DNA from 3 places in the Bradyrhizobium sp. P5_C12 genome. Region 3 is predicted to be linked to each of the others. Evidence: predicted binding sites of a transcription regulator. Region 3 holds the regulator's gene; each other region holds the start of a gene.
The links. The regulator PhoB, encoded in region 3, activates phosphate uptake and scavenging genes when phosphate is short. The targets are predictions, from matches to a motif close to TGTCATNNANCTGTCAT.

Region 1: ACXJMY_RS27350 (glycerophosphodiester phosphodiesterase family protein) is a predicted target of PhoB. The motif match lies at 3,167-3,183, and genes of this name have one in related genera.
Region 2: ACXJMY_RS24460 (RNA degradosome polyphosphate kinase) is a predicted target of PhoB. The motif match lies at 4,083-4,099, and genes of this name have one in related genera.

The regions. Positions count from the first base shown of each region.
Region 1 covers NZ_JBFULU010000037.1:21,380-28,803, reverse strand. Annotated here, with positions in the region: gene ACXJMY_RS27365 (FtsB family cell division protein) at 1-125, shown strand, start outside; gene ACXJMY_RS27360 (GAF domain-containing protein) at 342-1,304, shown strand; gene adh (aldehyde dehydrogenase) at 1,585-3,102, shown strand; gene ACXJMY_RS27350 (glycerophosphodiester phosphodiesterase family protein) at 3,277-4,665, shown strand; gene pdhA (pyruvate dehydrogenase (acetyl-transferring) E1 component subunit alpha) at 4,836-5,858, shown strand; gene ACXJMY_RS27340 (pyruvate dehydrogenase complex E1 component subunit beta) at 5,888-7,273, shown strand; gene ACXJMY_RS27335 (DUF5076 domain-containing protein) at 7,277-7,424, shown strand, end outside.
Region 2 covers NZ_JBFULU010000030.1:23,484-30,907, forward strand. Annotated here, with positions in the region: gene ACXJMY_RS24450 (TerC family protein) at 1-300, shown strand, start outside; gene ppx (exopolyphosphatase) at 305-1,807, opposite strand; gene ACXJMY_RS24460 (RNA degradosome polyphosphate kinase) at 1,820-4,009, opposite strand; gene ACXJMY_RS24465 (chromosomal replication initiator DnaA) at 4,153-4,830, opposite strand; gene ACXJMY_RS24470 (CDP-alcohol phosphatidyltransferase family protein) at 4,923-5,465, opposite strand; gene purM (phosphoribosylformylglycinamidine cyclo-ligase) at 5,622-6,695, shown strand; gene purN (phosphoribosylglycinamide formyltransferase) at 6,701-7,357, shown strand.
Region 3 covers NZ_JBFULU010000010.1:143,317-150,740, forward strand. Annotated here, with positions in the region: gene ACXJMY_RS12270 (ATP-binding protein) at 1-751, shown strand, start outside; gene pstS (phosphate ABC transporter substrate-binding protein PstS) at 896-1,909, shown strand; gene pstC (phosphate ABC transporter permease subunit PstC) at 2,052-3,041, shown strand; gene pstA (phosphate ABC transporter permease PstA) at 3,046-3,891, shown strand; gene pstB (phosphate ABC transporter ATP-binding protein PstB) at 3,888-4,709, shown strand; gene phoU (phosphate signaling complex protein PhoU) at 4,721-5,437, shown strand; gene phoB (phosphate regulon transcriptional regulator PhoB) at 5,459-6,166, shown strand; gene ACXJMY_RS12305 (GcrA family cell cycle regulator) at 6,399-6,911, opposite strand; gene ACXJMY_RS12310 (acetylornithine transaminase) at 7,369-7,424, shown strand, end outside.

The DNA.
Region 1 (7,424 bases), on a different contig from region 3:
GCGAGCAGCGCGTATCGCTGCTGCGCTCCGAGAAGATCGACCCCGACATGCTGGACGAGCGAGCCCGCTTTCAGCTCGACTATGCCAATCCGCATGATGTCATTCGGTTGAGCAACTCGAACTAGCGCTTTCGGCAGTTTTCGAGACCGGCATCGAAAGCCGCTGTCGACATCCGCCAGGCGTGTCTCAACTCTACCGAAAGTCGTAGCTCTGGAACCGGGCTGCCGCCTTGACGGCAACGCCGCAACGGGCTCATGGCTTCTGTCGCTGCCGCCCAGGGTTGACGCAGATCAACCGGGTGGTGCCGGCACAGCCTAGACTGCCTTCCGGAGGAAACAGTGATGAATGGGTCAATGCCCCGGCATCACGCGGCCCGTGTCGAGGCCGCCATTGCGTCAGGCCAGGCGGCTCGCTCCGCGCTCGTGGCCTCGTGGTGCCGTTCGTCCCGGCTGCATCATCTCGATCCCGGTGGCCGTCACGCGCCGATGCGGCTCAGCGAAGCCGAGTTGCGACAGGCGCGCGAGCGCGTCGCGCCGCTGCTGGCCGCCGCGCGCGGTGCAATGGACCGGCTCTACCAGGCGGTGGGCGCCGCCGGCTGCTGCGTGCTGCTCGCCGACGGTGACGGCGTGCCGGTCGATCGTCGCGGCGCGCCGGCCGACGACGCCACCTTTCAATCCTGGGGCCTGTGGACCGGCGCGCTGTGGAGTGAGGAGCACGAGGGCACCAATGGCATCGGCACCTGTGTCGTCGAGCAGCGTCCGCTGACGATCGACCGCGATCAGCATTTCTTCACCCGCAACACGCTGCTGAGCTGCACCGCCGTTCCGATCTACGACCATGACGGCAGATTCGCCGGCGTGCTCGACGTCTCCTCCTGTCGCGCCGACCGCACCGACGCCTTTGCCAATCTGATTGCGCTCGCGGCGGGTGAGGCGGCCAAGCGGATCGAGGCCGACCTGTTTCGCAGCGCTTTCGCCCATGCCCGCATCGTGCTGACGGCGACGGCGGACGGCCAGTGCGGCGGCCTGGTCGCGGTCAATGCGGATGATCTCGTGATAGGCGCGACAAGGTCTGCCCGGGTGGGATTGGGAATCGCGCCCGGCCGCCCGTTGCAGCCGGTGCCCGCGGCCGATCTCCTCGGCGGCGATGCCGCGCATGACCACCTTGCCGGAGGTCAGCGCGCGGTGCTGCAGCGGGCGCTGTTGCGCGCGGGCGGCAATGTTTCGGCGGCCGCCAAGGCCTTGGGCGTGAGCCGCGCGACCCTGCACCGGAAGCTCAATCGGTTCGGGCTGAACGCGCATTGAGCGCTGCTGTTTCATCAGTCGTCATTGCGAGCGTAGCGAAGCAATCCAGAATCTTTCCGCGGAGGGACTCTGGATTGCTTCGCTACGCTCGCAATGACGATGTGGAGGCCGCAAGCGCTCCCTCTGGCACTCGCCTCGCCCACGACTGTCGCAGAACTGCGACAGGTCGGCTCCGCCATCGCTCCCGCCCGGGCTGACAGAAAACGCCTCCCGCGACATCGTCTGCGCAAGTCGTGAGCACACGACGAATTGCGCAAACAGCAAACATCGGGAGTGATCAATGAACAAGGTGGAATTCCTCAGCGTCACCAAAGTTCCCTTCGCCGCACGCTATGACAATTTCATCGGCGGCAAATTCGTCGCGCCGATCTCCGGCAAGTATTTCGACAACGCCTCGCCGGTGAACGGCCAGATCGTCTGCAAGATCGCACGCTCCGACCATCAGGACGTCGAGGCCGCGCTCGACGCGGCGCATGCCGCCAAGGGCGCCTGGGCACGCACCAGCGTTGCCGAGCGCGCCGCGGTCCTGAACCGCATCGCCGACCGCATGGAAGAAAATCTCGAGCGCCTTGCGATCGCCGAGACCTGGGACAACGGCAAGCCGATCCGCGAGACCCGCGCCGCCGACCTGCCGCTGGCGATCGATCACTTCCGATACTTCGCCGGCGTCGTCCGCGCCCAGGAAGGCTCGATCGGCGAGATCGATCACGACACCATCGCCTATCATTTCCACGAGCCGCTTGGCGTCGTCGGCCAGATCATCCCGTGGAACTTCCCGCTGCTGATGGCCTGCTGGAAGCTCGCCCCGGCGCTCGCCGCCGGCAATTGCGTGGTGCTCAAGCCGGCCGAGCAGACGCCGGCCTCGATCATGGTCTGGGCCGAGATCGTCGCCGACCTGTTGCCGCCCGGTGTCCTCAACATCGTCAACGGCTTTGGCCTGGAAGCCGGCAAGCCGCTCGCCTCGAGCCCGCGGATTGCAAAAATCGCCTTCACCGGCGAGACCTCGACGGGCCGGCTGATCATGCAATATGCCAGCCAGAACCTGATTCCCGTGACGCTGGAGCTCGGCGGCAAGTCGCCGAACATCTTCTTCAACGACGTCACCGCGGAAGACGACGACTTCTTCGACAAGGCGATCGAGGGCTTCGTCATGTTCGCGCTGAATCAGGGCGAGGTCTGCACCTGTCCGAGCCGGGCGCTGGTCCACGAGGAGATCTATGACCGCTTCATGGAGCGGGCGCTCAAGCGCGTGGCCGCGATCAAGCAGGGCGATCCGCGCGACGCCGACACCATGATCGGCGCGCAGGCCTCCAGCGAGCAGCTGGCGAAGATCCTCTCCTATATCGACATCGGCAAGGAGGAGGGCGCCAAGCTCCTCGCCGGCGGCGGACGTGCCGAGCTCGCAGGTGATCTCGCCGGCGGCTTCTACGTTCAGCCGACCGTGTTCGAGGGCCACAACAGGATGCGAATCTTCCAGGAGGAGATCTTTGGCCCCGTCGTTTCCGTCACGACCTTCAAGACCGACGACGAGGCGCTCGCGATCGCCAATGACACGCTCTATGGCCTCGGGGCCGGCGTCTGGAGCCGCGATGCCAACCGCTGCTACCGCTTCGGCCGGGCGATCCAGGCGGGCCGGGTTTGGACCAACTGCTACCATGCCTATCCCGCGCATGCGGCGTTCGGCGGCTACAAGCAGTCGGGGGTCGGGCGCGAGACCCACAAGATGATGCTCGATCACTACCAGCAGACCAAGAACCTCCTGGTCAGCTACAGCCCAAAGAAGCTCGGCTTCTTCTGATCGGGCAGGAGCGGGCGGCGCTGTTCCGCGCCGCTCGTTCCGGGCTGTTGTCCGTCGGGCCCGCCGTCATCCGTCTGTCAGAGAATTGAGACAAGACGGGAGCGCCGACTTTATTCATTCAGGTCGGCGCGTGTGGCATTCGAAGCGATGCCAGGCAAGGACGGAGGCTCGGCCATGAAGAACAGTCGTTCAGGACGGAAGACGCGTGTTGGAGCGATGCTGTTCGGCGCGGCGGCCTTGGCATTCCTGCCGCCATCGATGGCCGTCGCGCAAACCGGCCCGGCACCGGCCGGCGCCAAGCACTTCCTGACCGTTGACGGAAAGCCGCCGCTGATCCTCGGACATCGCGGACTGCCGGGGCTGGTGCCTGAAGAGACTGAGGCATCCTACGAACTTGCCGCGGCGCTCGGAACCGATGCGCTCGAAGAGGATTTGCATCTGACCAAGGACTGCGTCCTGGTGGTGCGCCATAACCCTTGGCTGGCTGACAACACCAACATTGCTGAGGTGGCGAAGACCAATGCGGCTGTGGCCGCGCGCAAGCGCACGGTGCCCGGTGTGCGCGTCAAGGCGCCGTCTGCCACCGGCGTGCCTGCTGACTATCTCACCGATCTCATTGATCCGGCCGATCCCAAATCGGTGCTGAAATCGCTGATCGTCGACGGCGAAGACCATACCAATGATTGGTCCATCACCGATTTCACCATGGCCGAGCTGAAGAGCTGGATTGGCGGCACCACCTATGACGCGGCCAATGAAAGGCCAAAGGTCTTCAACGGCAAGCTGCCGATCATCAGCTTCCAGGATGTCATCGACATCGCCAAGGCCAAGAGCAAGGAGACGGGGCGTTCGATCCTCGTCTACCCGGAAACCAAGAACCCGACCTGGAACAATGCCCAGGCGATCGCCAACGGCTGCGGCGCGCCCGGCAGCCGCCCGCTCGAGGATGCCCTGATCAAGATCATCAAGGACAACGGCCTCAACACCAAGGACGCGCCCATCCTCGTTCAGAGCTTCGAGCCGGGCAGCCTGAAATATATGCGCAGCCGTGGCCTGGAGACGCGGCAGGTCCAGCTCGTCGATGGCAACGGCATCGACTTCAAGACCGGCAAGGTTCTCCTCAACAACATCACCAATTCTCGTCCGTTCGACTGGACGGTTGCGGGCGATGCGCGGCTGTACGATTCGATGCTGACCCCGGAGGGCCTCGCGCAGATCAAGACCTACGCCGACGGCATCGGTCCGTGGAAGCCCTATATCGTTCCGCTCAAGATTGCGCCGTGGAAGGACAGCAACGCCGACGGCACGCCCTACAAGGGATCGACGCCGGAGGCTTCGACGCAGGAGCCGACCAGCCTCATTGCCGATGCGCACAAGCTCGGCCTGTTCGTGCATGTCTTCACGTTCCGCAACGAGAAGAAATATCTCGCCGCCGACTATCGCGGCGATCCAGGCCTGGAATATCTCAAATTCTTCCGACTTGGCGTCGATGGGGTCTTCACCGACTTCACGCATACGGGGGTAGGTGCCCGCACGGCCTATCTGCGGGAGCTGGGCTGGTAAGCCCGGCTTCGCGGCGGAGCTAATGTTGCCTGATCCGCGCCAAAGGTTTTGCAAAATTTCGGCCACGTTGCAGTGCGGCATAATGAAAGTCGTGCCATGCCGCCGCGGTGCTTTCGCACGCGATTGAGTTAGGTTAGAGAGGGCTTAGATTTCTCTGACCCGGAATTCCCATGGCCGCACCCAAGAAAGCCGCCGCAAGCACTCCACAGGACAAGACCAACGGCGGTTCGCCCCCGGAATTCACCAAGGAACAGGAGCTCAAGGCGCTCCGCGACATGCTCCTGATCCGGCGGTTCGAGGAAAAAGCCGGCCAGCTCTACGGCATGGGCGCGATCGGCGGCTTCTGCCACCTCTATATCGGCCAGGAGGCCGTGGTGGTCGGCATGCAGATGGCCCTGAAGCAGGGCGATCAGGTCATCACCGGCTATCGCGATCACGGCCACATGCTCGCCACCGGCATGGAGGCCAACGGCGTCATGGCCGAGCTCACCGGCCGCCGCGGCGGCTATTCCAAGGGCAAGGGCGGCTCCATGCACATGTTCAGCAAGGAGAAGCACTTTTACGGCGGCCACGGCATCGTCGGCGCGCAGGTCTCGCTCGGCACCGGGCTGGCTTTCGCCAACAGCTATCGTGGTAACGACAATGTCAGCGTCACCTATTTCGGCGACGGTGCGGCCAACCAGGGCCAGGTCTATGAGAGCTTCAACATGGCCGAGCTGTGGAAGCTGCCGGTGATCTACGTCATCGAGAACAACCGCTACGCCATGGGCACCTCGGTGTCGCGCGCCTCGGCGCAGCAGGATTTCTCCAAGCGCGGCGCCTCGTTCAACATTCCCGGCCAGCAGGTCGACGGCATGGACGTCCGCGCCGTGAAGGCCGCCGGCGACGAGGCTGCCGCCTGGTGCCGCGCCGGCAAGGGCCCCTTCATCCTGGAGATGCAGACCTACCGTTATCGCGGCCACTCGATGTCCGACCCCGCAAAGTACAGAACGCGCGAGGAGGTCGAAAAAGTCCGCCACGACCAGGACCCGATCGAGCAGGTGCGCAACCGCCTGCTCGCGGCCAAGGTCAGCGAGCAGGACCTGAAGGCGATCGACGCCGAGGTGCGTGACATCGTCAATGCCTCCGCCGACTTTGCCCAGCATGATCCCGAGCCGGATGCCGCCGAGCTCTGGACCGACATTTACCGCTGAACGCGCGCAAGCTTTCTTTTGGAGCCGATATGCCAATTCAAGTGCTGATGCCCGCGTTGTCACCCACGATGGAGAAGGGCAACCTCGCCAAGTGGCTGAAAAAAGAGGGTGAGACGATCAAGTCTGGCGACGTCATCGCCGAGATCGAGACCGACAAGGCGACCATGGAGGTCGAGGCGACCGACGAGGGCACGCTCGGCAAGATCCTGATCCCCGAGGGGACCGCCGACGTTGCCGTCAACACGCCGATCGCGACGATTCTCGCCGACGGCGAGAGCGCCGCCGATCTCGCCAAGGCGCCGGCACCTGCCCCGCAGAAGGCCGCGGAGCCCGCAGCCGCGGCCGCCGCGAAGGCCGAGGCACCCGCGCCCAGGGCTGCGCCCGCGCCGCAGGCTGTCGCCGAGCCAGATCCGGAAGTGCCTGCCGGCACCGAGATGGTGACGCAGACCATCCGCGAAGCCCTGCGCGACGCCATGGCCGAAGAGATGCGCCGCGACGCCGACGTCTTCGTGATGGGCGAGGAGGTCGCGGAATATCAGGGCGCCTACAAGGTGACGCAAGGGTTGTTGCAGGAATTCGGCGCCAAGCGCGTGATCGACACCCCGATCACCGAGCACGGCTTTGCCGGAATCGGCGTCGGCGCCGCGATGACCGGGCTGAAGCCGGTCGTCGAGTTCATGACCTTCAACTTCGCCATGCAGGCGATCGACCAGATCATCAACTCCGCCGCCAAGACGCTCTACATGTCGGGCGGCCAGATGGGCTGCTCGATCGTGTTCCGCGGGCCGAACGGCGCCGCCGCGCGCGTTGCCGCCCAGCACAGCCAGGACTACTCGTCCTGGTATTCGAACGTTCCGGGTCTCAAGGTCGTCGCGCCGTTCTCGGCCGCCGATTACAAGGGCCTGCTCAAGGCCGCGATCCGCGATCCCAATCCGGTGATCTTCCTCGAGAACGAAGTGCTCTACGGCCATACCGGCGAGGTGCCGAAGCTCGACGATTTCGTGATCCCGATCGGCAAGGCGCGCATCGTGCGCTCCGGCAGCCACGTCACCATCATCTCCTGGTCGAACGGCATGACCTACGCGCTGAAGGCCGCCGACGAGCTCGCCAAGGACGGCATCGAGGCCGAGGTGATCGACCTGCGCACGCTGCGGCCGATGGACACCGAGACCATCGTCAACTCGGTCAAGAAGACCGGCCGTGCCGTCACGGTGGAAGAGGGCTGGGCGCAGAGCGGCGTCGGCGCCGAGATCGCCGCGCGCATCATGGAGAACGCCTTCGACTATCTGGATGCGCCGGTTGCCCGCGTCTCCGGCAAGGACGTGCCGATGCCCTATGCCGCGAACCTGGAGAAGCTCGCGCTTCCCTCGGCGGCTGAAGTGGTCGAGGCCGCCAAAGCCGTCTGCTACAGGTAGACCATGGCGGGCCCGAAGGAGCAGCCACTGCCGCCCGACGTCATCGCCCGCGAGGACGCGGTCGAGATCCTGCGCGTTTTCGTGCTGGACGGCGGGCTGTCGATGGCGTTCCAGCGCGCCTTCGAGGAGCCCGACATGTGGGGCCTGCTGC
Region 2 (7,424 bases), on a different contig from region 3:
GTCTGGGCCGGTGCGGCGCTGCTCGGCTGGATCTCGGGCGAAGTGATCGCCACCGACCCCGGCATCGCGCCGAGGCTGCACACGCTGTTCGACGGCCCGTTCGGCGCGTCGCTGGATTCGATGCTCGCCGCCTTGCGCATCCCGCCGCAATTCACCCATGGCGGCGGAGGCGGCGAATATCTCTGCGCGCTGCTCGGCGTCGTGGTGGTGCTGGTCGCCGGCTATATCTGGCGCCGGCGCAGCCTGAGCAACGCCGCGCTCGAGGCCTCCGAACGCCACGCCAAGGTCTCGGCGGAGTGAATTTCTAACGTCGCACGATCGAGCCGGCGCGGCCGATCAGGCGGGCGAGCTGCTTGAAACGGCTGCCGACGCGGTCGGCGACGAGATCGCCGAGGCGGTGCTCGAACACCAGCATCAGCTTGCGCCCCTGGCTGCGGAAATGCGTGGCGGGCAGCACGCCCGGGCGCGCCGCCGAGATCAGATGCGCGACGCGGAACGCCGCACCCAGGAGACGGGCGCGCTCGAGCTGCGCCGGCGTCAGCAACTCCTGCGTGGTGACCGGCGGCTGGTTTTCCTCGCTGAGGCCCGCATAGCGATAGAACACCGACAGGCCGACAAAGGCGCGCTCGGTATGGGTGATCGCGCCGAAATTGCCATTGACGACGAGGCTCAGCGTCTGCTCGCCGCGATGGTCGGGATGCACGCGCCAGCCGATGTCGGAGAGCAGGCAGGCGGCGTGGCGCAAGCGGCGGTCCTCCGGGGTCTCGCGCAGCTTCACCACGCGGGCGAGGCGGTCGGTCCAGGCGATCAGCTCGCGGGCGTGGCGCGCCGAGCGCGACAGCAGCTGGTTGAGCTCCTCGGCCGCGCAGATCAATCCGTCCTTGTTGCGCTCGGTCTCCGACAGCTTCTCGTGCAGCAGGCCCTCGCGCACGCCGAAGGTCGAGAACACGATGGTCTTCGGCTTGGCCACGAGAATGATGTGCTCGAGCACCAGCGCGGCATAGGTGAGGAGCGGGCGGCGCGCGTCGGCGACGACCTCGATGTCGGCCAGCATGCCGGCGGCCGCAAGACGACGGAGACGACGCGAGAAGTCGAGCGCCTCGGCGGCCGAAATCGAATAGCCGTGCATCACCTGGAGCGGATAGCCGCTCTGGATGATGTGGATGCGTGCGAGCGCGCGCCAGGTGCCGCCGACCGCATAGAATGTGCGGCCGCTGCCCGCCTTGAGCTGCGGCACCTCGTCGAGCGCCTCGCGGACGATGCGGTCGGCGCGCTTGAGCGATTTATGGGCGAGGTCCTGGAGCGCGAGGCCGCCGAGCGGCAGCGTCACGCCGCTGCGCACGCTGTTCCTGCGCACGTCGATCAGTTCGAGCGAGCCGCCGCCGAGATCGCCGACGATGCCGTCGGGATGGTGGATGCCCGAGATCACCCCGAGCGCCGACAGCCGCGCCTCGCGCGGCCCGGACAGGATCTCGATGTTCACGGCACAGATGCGCTCGGCCTTGGCGATGAAGTCGGGGCCGTTGGAGGCGTCGCGGCACGCCGCAGTGGCGATGGCGAACACGCGTCCGACCTGCATCACCCGGCACAGCGCGCGAAAGCGCTTGAGCGAGGTCAGCGCCTTGTCGACCGCATCGGGCGCGAGCAGGCCCGTGCTCTGCACCTCACGTCCGAGGCCGCACAGCGTCTTCTCGTTGAAGATCGGAATCAGGCTCCGCGTCAGCGCCTCGTAGACGACGAGGCGGACCGAGTTGGAACCGATATCGATGACTGCGACGCTCGTGCCGCGCTTGCGCGGCCGAGTCACGTCAACGCCCGATCAGGATTGATGGCGTTCGTTCCGGCGCGTGAGACGGCGCGGCGAGGATTCCTTGAGCGACTTTCCACGGCCAGACAGACTCGGATTTGTCATGAAGTAGTTGTGGACGTTGAAAGGCTCCTCGCCCTTCGCGGTCTTCATACGCGTTGAGGACCCGTCCGGCAACAATTGCCAGCTCTGCTCATTGTCCTTCAGGTTGGCGACCATGATCTGTTCGAGAACCTGCTGATGCACCGTGGGATTTTGCAACGGACACAGCACCTCGACGCGGCGGTCGAGGTTGCGCGGCATCATGTCGGCGGACGAGATATACACAGCCGCTTTCGCGCTGGGCAGGCCCTGACCCATGCCGAAGCAGTAGATTCGGCCGTGTTCCAGGAAGCGACCGATGATCGACTTGACGCGGATGTTCTCCGACAGGCCCGGAATGCCGGGCCGCAGGCAGCAGATGCCGCGCACCACGAGCTCGATCTGGACGCCGGCCTGCGAGGCTTCATAGAGCGCGTCGATGATATCGGGGTCGACCAGCGCATTCATCTTCATCCAGACCGCGCCCGGCTTGCCGTGCCGCGCATGCTCGGTCTCGCCCTGGATGTGCTGGATGATGCGCTTGCGCAGCGTCAGCGGCGACACCGCCATCTTTTCGAGATCGCTCGGCGCCGCGTAGCCAGTGATGAAGTTGAACACGCGCGCGGCGTCGCGGCCGATGGTCGGCTCCGAGGTGAAGTAGGACAGGTCGGTGTAGATGCGCGCGGTCACCGGGTGATAATTGCCGGTGCCGGTGTGGACATAGGTGGTGAGGCTGCCGCCCTCGCGGCGCACCACCATCGAGAGCTTTGCGTGCGTCTTGAGCTCGAGGAAGCCGTAGACGACCTGCACGCCGGCGCGTTCGAGGTCGCGCGCCCAACGGATATTGGCCTCCTCGTCGAAGCGCGCCTTCAGCTCGATCAGCGCGGTGACGGACTTGCCGGCTTCGGCGGCTTCGGCAAGCGCACGCACGATCGGCGAGTTGTTGGAGGTGCGGTAGAGCGTCTGCTTGATCGCGACGACGTCGGGATCGCGCGTGGCCTGCTGCAGGAACTGCACCACCACGTCGAAGGATTCGTAGGGGTGGTGGACGACCAGGTCCTTCTGCCGGATCGCGGCGAAGATGTCGCCGCCGTGCTCGCGCACGCGCTCGGGATGGCGCGGCACGTATGGCGTGAATTCGAGGTCGGGCCGATCGAGACGGGTGAGCTGGGAGAGCTCGTTCATGGCGAGCACGCCGTCGACCAGGAACACCTCGTCGTCGGCGGCCGACAGCGCGTGCTGCACGAAGCTGCGCAGTTGCTCCGGCATCTTGGCGTCGATCTCGAGCCGGATCACCGAGCCGCGGCGGCGCCGCTTCAGCGCGGTCTCGAACAGGCGGACGAGGTCTTCGGCCTCTTCCTCGATTTCGAGCTCGGAGTCGCGGATGATGCGGAAGGCGCCATGGCCGTGCAGGTTGTAGCCGGGGAACAGGCGGTTGATGAACAGGGCGGTCGCCTGCTCCAGGGTGATCAGCCGCACCGTGCCCTCGCTGGGCATGCGGATGAAGCGGTCGATCTTGCCGGGCATGCGGATCAGCGCGTTCATCTGCTTGCCGTCGGCGGCGCGCGTGAGTTGGAGCGCGATGGTGAAGCCGAGGCTTGGGATGAAGGGGAAGGGGTGGGCCGGGTCGATCGCGAGCGGCGTCAACAGCGGGAACACGTTGTTGAGGAAGTAGTCCTCGATCCAGGTCCGCTCCGCCTTGGTGACGTCCTTGCCGTCGACCAGCACGATGCCGACATCGGCCAGCGAGCCGCGCAGGTCGCGCCAGATCGCCTGCTGGTCGGAAGCGAGCTGGGACACGGTGCGGTTGATCAGCGCAAGCTGCTCGGACGGGGTCAGACCGTCGGGGCTTCGCTCGGCAATGCCCTCGCGCACCTGGGCCTTGATGCCGGCGACGCGGACCATGAAGAATTCGTCGAGGTTATTCGCCGAAATCGACAGGAATCGCACCCGCTCCAGCACGGGGTGGCTGGGATTGACCGCTTCCTCCAGGACGCGCCGGTTGAAATGCAGCCAGGACAGTTCGCGGTTGATGAAGCGCTCGGGGCTGGAAGCGATCGCCGGCTGACCTTCGGGCTCCTGGATTTTTTCTTTAATTTCAACGGCTTGCGCGGAGTCCATCAGAAGTCGGTCCATCTTGTTCGTCTCACCTTGCGACTTATGCGCAAAACCGGCGAGAGCATGTGTTAGTGCGATGACGTTTCGATGACATTGATGTTCCGCCGCGTCCCCGCGTCAAGCGGCCTAGGGAATCGCGGGGGCGGTCAGCCGTCGCGCAAGAGCTCGGCGGCCAGCGCCCGGGTGACGGGGCGGCCGAGCCGCAGGGACTCGCTGTCGAGCCGTTCGACGGCCTGCCGGGCGGCGGCTGAGGACCGCTCCAGGCGGGTGACGAGGTAGCTGACAACGCTCTCGTCGACGGAGAGCTGGCGGTCGGTGCAGAACTTGACGATCAGGCCGCGGAACAGCTGGTCGTCGGGCGGTAGCAGCGAGACCACCGGGACGGCACGCAGCCGCGAGCGCAGGTCGCGCAGCTCGATGTCGAGCGCAGCCGGCACCTCGCGGCCGGTGAAGAGGACGTAGGCGCCGTCTTCGCGTGCGAGGTTCATCAAGTGGAAGAGGGCGCGTTCGTCAAAGTCCTTTGCCTTGAGATCTTCGACCACCAGCGCGCCGGTCGCAAGCGCGCCCGGGACGGTCGCGGGGGCCAGCGCATTGGCCGTGGTGGAGCGGGCGCCGGCGTCCTCGGCCCAGATCGCGGCGAGATGGCTCTTGCCGCTCCCTTCAGGGCCGGCCAGCCACATGATCCGGTTCGGCCATTCCGGCCAGCTGTCGATCAGGGCGAGACCGGCGGCGCTGGCGGGGCCTTCGAGGAAATTGTCCCGGCTCAGGCTTTCCGCATGGGGAAGCGAAAACGCCAATTGTCGGGGATGAACGCGGCCTGCCACGGCTTGCTTTGCTCCATGCCGGACGGCCGGCCTTGCTTGAAAGATTCGACGTATTGCGCCCGAGTTGGCCTTTTGCGGGGCCATTTCCGCGCTCACTTGACCTCGATCGTGCTCATGTGCCGCAGCCACTCGACGAGATAGAGCGAGACGGAGGAGAGCGTGAAGATCGTGACGAGGCCCATCAGGATCATATCATAGGGCGCCGGCTTGAAGCCGAAGGCAAGCGCGGCCAGCACCAGGGCCGCGTAGGACACCTGGGCCGCGGTGTTCAGCTTGGACACCTTCGACGGCTTCATCTCGACCGGCTTGTCGAACAGCCAGGATACGATCACGGCAGCGACGATCATGATGTCGCGCGAGACCACCAGGATCACGATCCAGCGCGGGATGTCGCCCCAGATGCCGAGCGCCAGGTAGATCGAGACCAGCAGCGCCTTGTCGGCGAGCGGGTCGAGCAGGGCCCCGAGCTCGCTGGTCATGTTGAAGCGCTTGGCGAGGAAGCCGTCCACGGCGTCGCTGATGCCGGCGATCAGGAAGACGGCAAACGCCACCTCCATTTGGCTCGACACGATGGCCCAGACAATGATCGGGACCAGCATGATGCGGCCCAGGGTAATGATATTCGGAATACTCACGCGGCGCTTCCCGGCACCCGGCCTGACCTCGAATCCGGCCCGTTTGAAGGCTGAACCGGTTGATATCTCTACATAGTACTGCGCGAGGCGCCATGCGAGCCATTGCGTGTCCCCGGAATTCGACGTAACCAGCCGCAAACCCACTGGAAATCGGGCATGACCGACCGCAAAAACGGCCTCACTTACGCCGATTCAGGCGTCGATATCGACGCGGGCAACCGCCTGGTCGACCTGATCAAGCCGATGGTGCGCGCCACCGCACGGCCCGGCGCCGACGCCGAAATCGGCGGTTTCGGCGGCCTGTTCGACCTCAAGGCGGCCGGTTTCAAGGACCCTGTCCTGGTCGCCGCCACCGACGGCGTCGGCACCAAGGTGAAGATCGCCATCGAGACCGGCCTGCACGGCGGGATCGGCATCGATCTCGTCGCCATGTCGGTCAACGACCTCGTGGTGCAGGGCGCCGAGCCGCTGTTCTTCCTCGATTATTTCGCCTGCGGCAAGCTCGATCCCGAGGCGACCGCGGCGATCGTCGCGGGTGTCGCCGAGGGCTGCCGCGAATCCGGCTGCGCCCTGATCGGCGGCGAGACCGCCGAGATGCCGGGCCTCTACAAGGATGGCGATTACGACCTCGGCGGCTTTGCCGTCGGCGCCGCGGAGCGGGGCACGTTGCTGCCCCGCAAGGACATCGCCGCGGGCGATGCCGTGATCGGGCTCGCGTCCTCCGGCGTGCATTCCAACGGTTTCTCGCTGGTGCGCAAGATCGTCGAGCAGTCCGGCCTTGGCTTCGCCGCGCAGGCGCCGTTCGCGCCGGTGATGACGCTCGGCGGCGCGCTGCTGACGCCGACCAAGCTCTACGTCAAATCGTGCCTGCGCGCGATCCGGGAGACCGGTGCCGTGAAGGGCCTTGCCCACATCACCGGTGGCGGCTTCACCGACAACATTCCGCGCGTGCTGCCGAAGCACCTCGGCGTCGGCATCGATCTCGCGCGTCTGCCGGTGCTCCCGGTGTTCAAATGGCTGGCCGCGCAAGCCGGCATCGCCGAGCTGGAAATGCTGCGCACCTTCAACTGCGGCATCGGCATGATCGCGATCGTCGAGCCGGACAAGGTCGACGAGGTCGTGCGGGTCTTGACCGACGCAGGTGAAACCGTGGCGCAGCTGGGCACGGTGATCCCGGCTGAGGGCGAGCACCGCGTCGTCTATAACGGCCACCTCGATCTGGCGCTGTGAGCACCATGAAGCGCCGTGTCGCCATCCTGATCTCGGGGCGGGGCTCCAACATGGCCGCGCTGATCAAGGCCGCGGCCGCGCCGGATTTTCCGGCCGAGATTTCGCTCGTCATCTCCAACAAGGCCGATGCGCTGGGGCTCGAAAGGGCCAAGGCGAGCGGCGTGAAGACGCTGGTGATCGAGAGCAAGCCGTTCGGCAAGGACCGCGCCGGGTTCGAGGCGGTGCTGCAAGCCGCGCTCGATCAGCACGGAATCGAGCTGATCTGCCTGGGTGGCTTCATGCGCCTGTTCACAGCCGAATTCACCAGGGCCTGGTACGGGCGGATGCTCAACATCCATCCCTCGCTGCTGCCGTCGTTCCCCGGCCTCGACCCGCACGGCCAGGCCTTGCGTGCCGGCGTCAAACTGTCCGGTGCGACGGTGCACTTCGTCATCCCCGAGACCGATGCCGGCCCGATCGTGATGCAGGGTGCGGTCCCCGTCAGCGACAACGATACCGGCGCCACGCTGTCGGAGCGGATCCTGGAAGTCGAGCACCGCATCTATCCCGAAGCGCTACGGCTGCTCGCAACCGGCAAGGTCCGGATCGAAGGCGATATCTGCAAGACGGCGGGCAGCGCGGCGTCGGAGAATTTTCTGGTTGCGCCGGTGGTGGCGAGCTGAAGCGCGATTGCGCTCGCGCTTTTCTTTATCGTTATCGTTGCAAACAAGGTCATCGCTACAAACAAAA
Region 3 (7,424 bases):
GACCTTCCACGACCAGACGCCGCTGCGCCGGGTCGAGGAAATGCGGGCCGATTTCGTCGCCAATGCCAGCCACGAGTTGCGCACGCCGCTCGCCGCGCTGTCCGGCTTCATCGACACGCTCCAGGGCCAGGCCAAGGACGATCCCAAGGCGCGCGAGCGCTTCCTCGGCATCATGCACAATCAGGCCACCCGCATGGCGCGCCTGATCGACGATCTCTTGTCGCTGTCGCGGGTGGAACTGTCCGCCCATGTGCGGCCCGACACCCTGGTCGACCTCCTGCCGATCATTCTCCAGGTCGCCGACGGGCTCGAGCCGCTGGCGCGGGAACGCCAGGTCGATGTCGAGACCGACCTGCCGGAGGCGCCGGTGATGATCGCCGGCGACCGCGAGGAACTGCTGCGCCTGTTCGAAAACCTGATCGAGAACGCCCTCAAATACGGCGCCTCGGGCGGTCGCATCATCGTGTCGCTGATATCAGGCGCAGCGCCTGATGGAACCCAGGAAATCCGGGTCCTGGTGCGCGATTTCGGCCCCGGCATCGCGCCCGAGCACCTGCCGCGGCTGACCGAGCGCTTCTACCGGGTCGACGTCGGCGACAGCCGCTCGCAGGGCGGCACGGGGCTCGGATTATCGTTGGTGAAACATATTCTTAACCGCCATCGCGGCCGGCTTTTGATTGAAAGCGTGCCCAGGCAGGGCGCCACTTTCACCGCTTGTTTTCCCCAGGCAAGGCCCCCGGCTCTAAACTGAAATCTAAATGATTTCAGTTGCTTAAGCCTGTCATCCGACTGTCACGAAACCTTCGTAAAAGCACAGCCGACCGCTCCTAAAGGGGCGGTGCGGGGAGCGCGATCGGGCGCGGAATGCGCTTCGTTCCCCTGTATGGAGACCAGCATGAATTTCCTCAAAACTATCGTCGCTGCTGGCTTGGTCGCCGCATCGACGACGGCAGCCTTTGCTGCCGACATCACCGGCGCCGGTGCGACGTTCCCGTTCCCGATCTATTCCAAGTGGGCTGACGCCTACAAGAAGGAGACCGGCAACGGTCTGAACTACCAGTCGATCGGTTCCGGCGGCGGCATCAAGCAGATCCAGGCCAAGACCGTGACCTTCGGTGCGACCGACGCGCCGCTCAAGGCCGAGCAGCTCGAGAAGGACGGCCTCGTTCAGTGGCCGATGGTGATGGGTGCCATCGTTCCCGTCGTCAACATCGAGGGTGTGAAGCCGGGCGAGCTGGTGTTCGACGGCGAGACGCTTGCCAGCGTCTATCTCGGCAAGATCACCAAGTGGGATGATCCGGCCATCAAGAAGCTCAATCCGAACGTGAAGCTCCCCTCGGACGCGATCACCGTGGTTCGTCGCTCCGACGGTTCGGGCACGACCTTCAACTTCACCAACTATCTCTCCAAGGCCAGCGCGGACTGGAAGAGCAAGGTCGGTGAGGGCACCGCCGTCGAGTGGCCGGTTGGCGTCGGCGCCAAGGGCAACGAAGGCGTCTCCGGCAACATCGGCCAGACCAAGAACTCGATCGGCTACGTCGAGTATGCCTATGCCAAGCAGAACAAGCTGACCTACACCGGCCTCGTCAACAAGGGCGGCAAGACGGTGCAGCCGACGGTCGAAGCCTTCCAGGCGGCCGCCTCCAACGCCGACTGGGCCAAGGCTCCCGGCTACTACGTCATCCTGACCGACCAGCCCGGCGACAAGTCCTGGCCGATCACGGCGGCGACCTTCATCCTCATGCACAAGGATGCGACCGACAAGGCGGCCTCGAAGGAAGCCCTCAAGTTCTTCACCTGGGCGTTCAAGAACGGTGCCAAGGCGGCCGAAGAGCTCGACTACATCCCGATGCCGGAGAGCGTCGTGAAGCTGATCGAGAAGACTTGGTCTGCCGACATCAAGAGCTAAGGCGCTCTTTTCCCGGCCACAGCGCCGGGATCTGCAAGACGTCCGCTCCGGGTGCGCCTCGCGCCGCATCCGGAGCGCAAGACCCACAACAAGACTGACAACAAGCGTATATAAACGGGTACAGGGGATCGGCGTGGCTGAGATGGCTGTCGAGAGCAACGTGGTTGATGCCGCCGGACCTTATGATCGCGCCAGGGCGTTGAGCGCGTTCAAGCTGGGTGACGTCACCTTCTACTGGATCACGCGACTGAGCGCGATCTCCGTGCTGCTCATCCTTGGCGGCATCATCATGTCGCTGATCGTCGGCGCCTTCCCGGCGATGAAGGAGTTCGGCCTGTCGTTCCTGTGGACGCAGCGCTGGGCGCCGTCGGCCGATCCGCCGGTGCTCGGTGCGCTCGGACCGATCTACGGCACGCTCGTCACCTCCTTCATCGCGATGCTGATCGCCATCCCGGTCGGTCTCGGCATTGCGATCTTCCTGACCGAGCTGTGCCCGCAATGGCTGCGCCGCCCGATCGGCATGGCGATCGAGCTGCTCGCCGGCATCCCCTCGATCATCTACGGCATGTGGGGCTTCTTCGTGCTGGGCCCGTTCCTGGCCAACAGCTTCCAGCCCTTCATGATCAAGATTTTCGACGGCATTCCCGTGCTCGGCGCGATCTTCGCCGGCCCGCCGTCCTATCTCAGCCTGTTCAACGCCGCGCTGATCCTCGCGATCATGGTGCTGCCCTTCATCACCGCGATCTCGGTCGATGTGTTCAAGACGGTGCCGCCGGTTCTCAAAGAGGCCGCCTACGGCGTCGGCTGCACCACCTGGGAAGTCGTCCGCAGCGTGGTGATCCCCTACACCCGTGTCGGCGTGATCGGCGGCATCATGCTGGCGCTCGGACGCGCGCTCGGCGAGACCATGGCGGTGACCTTCATCATCGGCAACTCGTTCCGCATCTCGGGGTCGATCTTCGCCCCCGGCACCACGATCTCGGCGGCGATCGCATCCGAATTCGCCGAAAGCGATGGCCTGCACCAGTCCGGCCTGATCCTGCTCGGCCTGCTGCTGTTCGTGCTGACGTTCTTCGTGCTCGCCGCGGCGCGGCTGATGCTGATGCGGCTGGAAAAGAAGGCGGGGAACTGACGCCATGAACCCGATCTATTCACGCCGCCGCCGCAAGGACTTCGTCATCCGCGGGCTCTGCATGGCCGCCGCCGCCTTCGGCGTCACCTGGCTCGCGCTGATCCTGGTCACGCTGCTCTACAACGGCGTGGCCGGACTCAACGTCCAGATCTTCACCGAGAACACGCCGCCGCCCGGCTCGACTGACGGCGGCCTGCTCAACGCCATCGTCGGCTCGCTGCTGATGACGGTGATCGGCGTCGGCATCGGTGCGCCGCTCGGCATGTTCGCCGGCACCTATCTCGCCGAATACGGCCGCAACGACAAGCTGACCTCGGTGATCCGCTTCATCAACGACATCCTGCTCTCGGCCCCCTCGATCATCATCGGCCTGTTCATCTATGGCGCGGTGGTGGTGCCGATGCGCGGCTTCTCGGCGATCGCGGGCTGCCTCGCGCTCGCCGTCATCGTGATCCCGGTGGTGCTGCGCACGACCGAGGACATGCTGCTCTTGGTGCCGAACGCGTTGCGCGAGGCGGCATCCGCGCTCGGTCTGCCGCGCTCGCTGGTGATCAAGCGGATCGCCTATCGCTCGGCGCGCGCGGGCCTCATCACCGGCGTGCTGCTCGCGACCGCCCGTGTCGCCGGCGAAACCGCGCCGTTGCTGTTCACCGCGCTGTCGAACCAGTTCTTCAGCCTGGACCTGACCAAGACGATGGCCAACCTGCCGGTCACCATCAACAACTTCGTGCAGAGCCCATACGCCTACTGGAAGCAGCTGGCGTGGAGCGGGGCGCTGCTCATCACCCTGACCGTGCTTGCCCTGAACATTGGCGCGCGCATCCTTGGCGCCGAGAGGACCGCAAAATGAGTGATCTTTCCGTATCGATGAGCGCAGCCGGCGGGCTCCCGCAGTCGCCGACGCTGCCCGAGGCGCCGCCCAAGGTGACCGTGCGCAATCTCAACTTCTATTACGGCGAGCACCATGCGCTTAAGAACATCAACCTGACGCTCGGCACCAATCGCGTCACGGCGTTCATCGGCCCGTCGGGCTGCGGCAAGTCGACCCTGCTGCGCATCTTCAACCGGATGTACGACCTCTATCCGGGCCAGCGCGCCACCGGCCAGCTGATGCTCGACCAGACCAACATCCTCGACACCAAGCTCGACCTCAATCTGCTGCGCGCGCGCGTCGGCATGGTGTTCCAGAAGCCGACGCCGTTCCCGATGACGATCTACGAGAACATCGCTTTCGGCATCCGTCTCTATGAGAAGATCTCGAAGTCCGAGATGGACGACCGCGTCGAGAAGGCGCTGCGCGGCGGCGCGCTGTGGAACGAGGTCAAGGACAAGCTCAATGCGTCCGGCCTGTCGCTCTCCGGCGGCCAGCAGCAGCGCCTCTGCATCGCCCGCACGGTGGCGGTGCGGCCCGAGGTGATCCTGTTCGACGAGCCCTGCTCGGCGCTGGACCCGATCTCGACCGCCAAGGTCGAGGAGCTGATCCAGGAGCTCTCCGAGAACTACACGATCGCCATCGTCACCCACAACATGCAGCAGGCGGCCCGCGTCTCCGACAAGACCGCCTTCATGTATCTCGGCGAGTTGATCGAGTTCGACGACACCAGCAAGATCTTCACGTCGCCGACCGATCGGCGTACGCAGGATTACATCACCGGCCGGTTCGGCTGAGGAGACAGGATATGGCTTCCGAACATACCGCAAAGGCCTTCGACACCGACCTCCAGGAGCTTACGCGCCTGGTCGCGGAGATGGGCGGGATTGCCGAGCGCATGATCGTCGATTCCGTCGATGCGCTGATCCGCCGCGACGTTGCGCTCGGCCAGCGCGTGGTCGCGACCGACGTCGAGATCGACGCGCTCCAGAAGAAGATCGAGGAGCGCGCCGTGCTCACCATCGCCCGCCGCCAGCCGATGGCGGTCGATCTGCGCGAGATCGTCGGCGCCATGCGCGTCGCGACCGATCTCGAGCGCATCGGCGATCTCGCCAAGAACATGGGCAAGCGCGTCGCGGCGCTGGAGACGGATTTCCATCCGCTCAAGCTGTTCCGCGGCCTCGAGCACATGACCGACCTCGTGCAGCAGCAGGTCAAGTCGGTGCTGGACGCCTATGCCGCGCATGATCTGCCGGCGGCGATGGCGGTGTGGAAGGGCGACGAGGAAGTCGACGCCATCTGCACCTCGCTGTTCCGCGAGCTCCTCACCTACATGATGGAGGATCCGCGCAACATCTCGTTCTGCATTCACCTGATGTTCTGTGCCAAGAACATCGAGCGGATCGGCGACCACGCCACCAACATCGCCGAGACCGTATTCTACATGATCGAAGGTCAGGCGATGACCGACAAGCGACCGAAGGGCGACATGACGACCTTCGCCACGACGGTCCCGAACACTTAAGGCTTGAGGAGCGACGACCACATGGGCGCACGCATTATGGTGGTTGAGGACGAGGAAGCCCTGACCGAGCTTCTCCGCTACAACCTCGAAGGCGACGGCTATGACGTCGAGACGGTGATGCGCGGCGACGACGCCGACACCCGCCTCAAGGAGCATATCCCCGACCTGATCGTACTCGACTGGATGCTGCCAGGGCTGTCCGGCATCGAGCTGTGCCGGCGGCTGCGCACCCGGCCCGAGACCAAGCAGCTTCCGATCATCATGCTCACCGCCCGCGGCGAGGAGAGCGAGCGGGTGCGCGGGCTTGCGACCGGCGCCGACGACTACATCGTCAAGCCGTTCTCGGTGCCGGAGCTGCTCGCGCGCGTGAAGGGCCTGCTCAGGCGCGCCAGCCCGGAGCGGTTGGCCACCGTGCTCGCCTTTGGCGACATCGAGCTCGATCGCGACAAGCGCCGCGTGGCGCGCTCGGGCCGTCCGATCGATCTCGGCCCGACCGAATATCGCCTGCTGGAGTTCTTCCTGGAGCATCCCGGTCGCGTGTTCTCGCGCGAGCAGCTGCTCGACAGCGTCTGGGGCCGCGACATCTATATCGACGAACGCACCGTCGACGTGCACATCGGTCGCCTGCGCAAGCTGCTCAATCTCGGCCGCGAACAGGACCCGATCCGCACCGTGCGCGGCGCCGGCTACGCGCTGGACGATCGCTTCGCGAAGGCGGAGCAGACGTAGGCTAGAGCGAGTTGGTTTGGCGAGCTGTCGCCACGATATCGGTGTCGTCCCGGCGAAGGCCGGGACCCATAACCCGAGGACGCAATTGTTTGTGCGAGAAGGGTAACTCCGAATCCCTGTAACCACATCTGCTGGTGGTTATGGGTCCCGGCCTTCGCCGGGACGACATCGGAGTGTGTCGAGCCGCCATCGTGTGATGGCGGCATTTTAACGGACGACTATATCCGCTAACTCACCGCGGGCCCGGCTTGGCCGGTGCGCGCCGGCGATCGGCCGCCGGCTGGTACGCGACACGCGAGTGCTGGGCGCAATAGGGAAGGCCCGACAGCGCCTTGCCGCCGCAGAAGAAGAAATCCGGGCTCGAGGGATCGCCGACCGGCCAGTGGCAGGTCGCCTCGTTCAATTCCAGCAGCGACAGCCGCTGGCTCATCGGCACCACGTTGTCGTAGGTGACCGGCTCGGCCTCCACCTCGACCTCGAAGGCCTGCGCCAACGCGGTGTTGCCGCGCGAGATCGGGCGGCTCACCCGCATCATGTGCTGTGCCGGACGCGCCTTACGCGGCCGGGGCGCGGCCGAAGAGGGGCTCTTGGCGCGGCCGGACAGGCCAAGCCTGTGCACCTTTCCGATCACGGCGTTGCGGGTCACATTGCCGAGCTCCGCCGCGATCTGGCTGGCCGAAAGTCCGGCCTCCCAGAGCTTTTTCAGCTGCTCGACGCGATCATCGGACCAGGTCAAAACCGTCATTGCACCCTTTCCCTCGCTGCGCGCCTGCCATATCGGGGCCTCACAGCGAATGCCTAAGCCTTGAAAAACCCGTGCCGCCAGAATCCCTTAAGGCTCGCCGGGCGCGCGAAGTGCGCCCGAACGTTTACGCCGGTACATGAGGACTTAGAGATCAGAACCGCCTGCACGAGATGTCGTATCTGACAAGCCAAACGCTACAATATGGCGTGACTCACGCGCAAGAGTCCGCCGACTCGCTTCCACATGTTCCGTGGCCAAAAAACCGCAAAATCGACACCGCAAGACTACGGATTCAGCGTTTCGTGAGGCTTTCCGGGCGGCATTGACACCCGTTTTACCAGGCATAAGATAGTGACGCGTGCCGCCCTTAAAAGGCGGCACGTTTCGTTTTCCGGGCCGGTCAATGGTGCGTTGCGTGATGCACGCTCAGTCCGTCCGCAACATCCAAGTGACCGTCATGACCAACAGCGCAGCGCCGCATTTGCTCCCCGTTTTCGCCAGGGCCGACCTCGG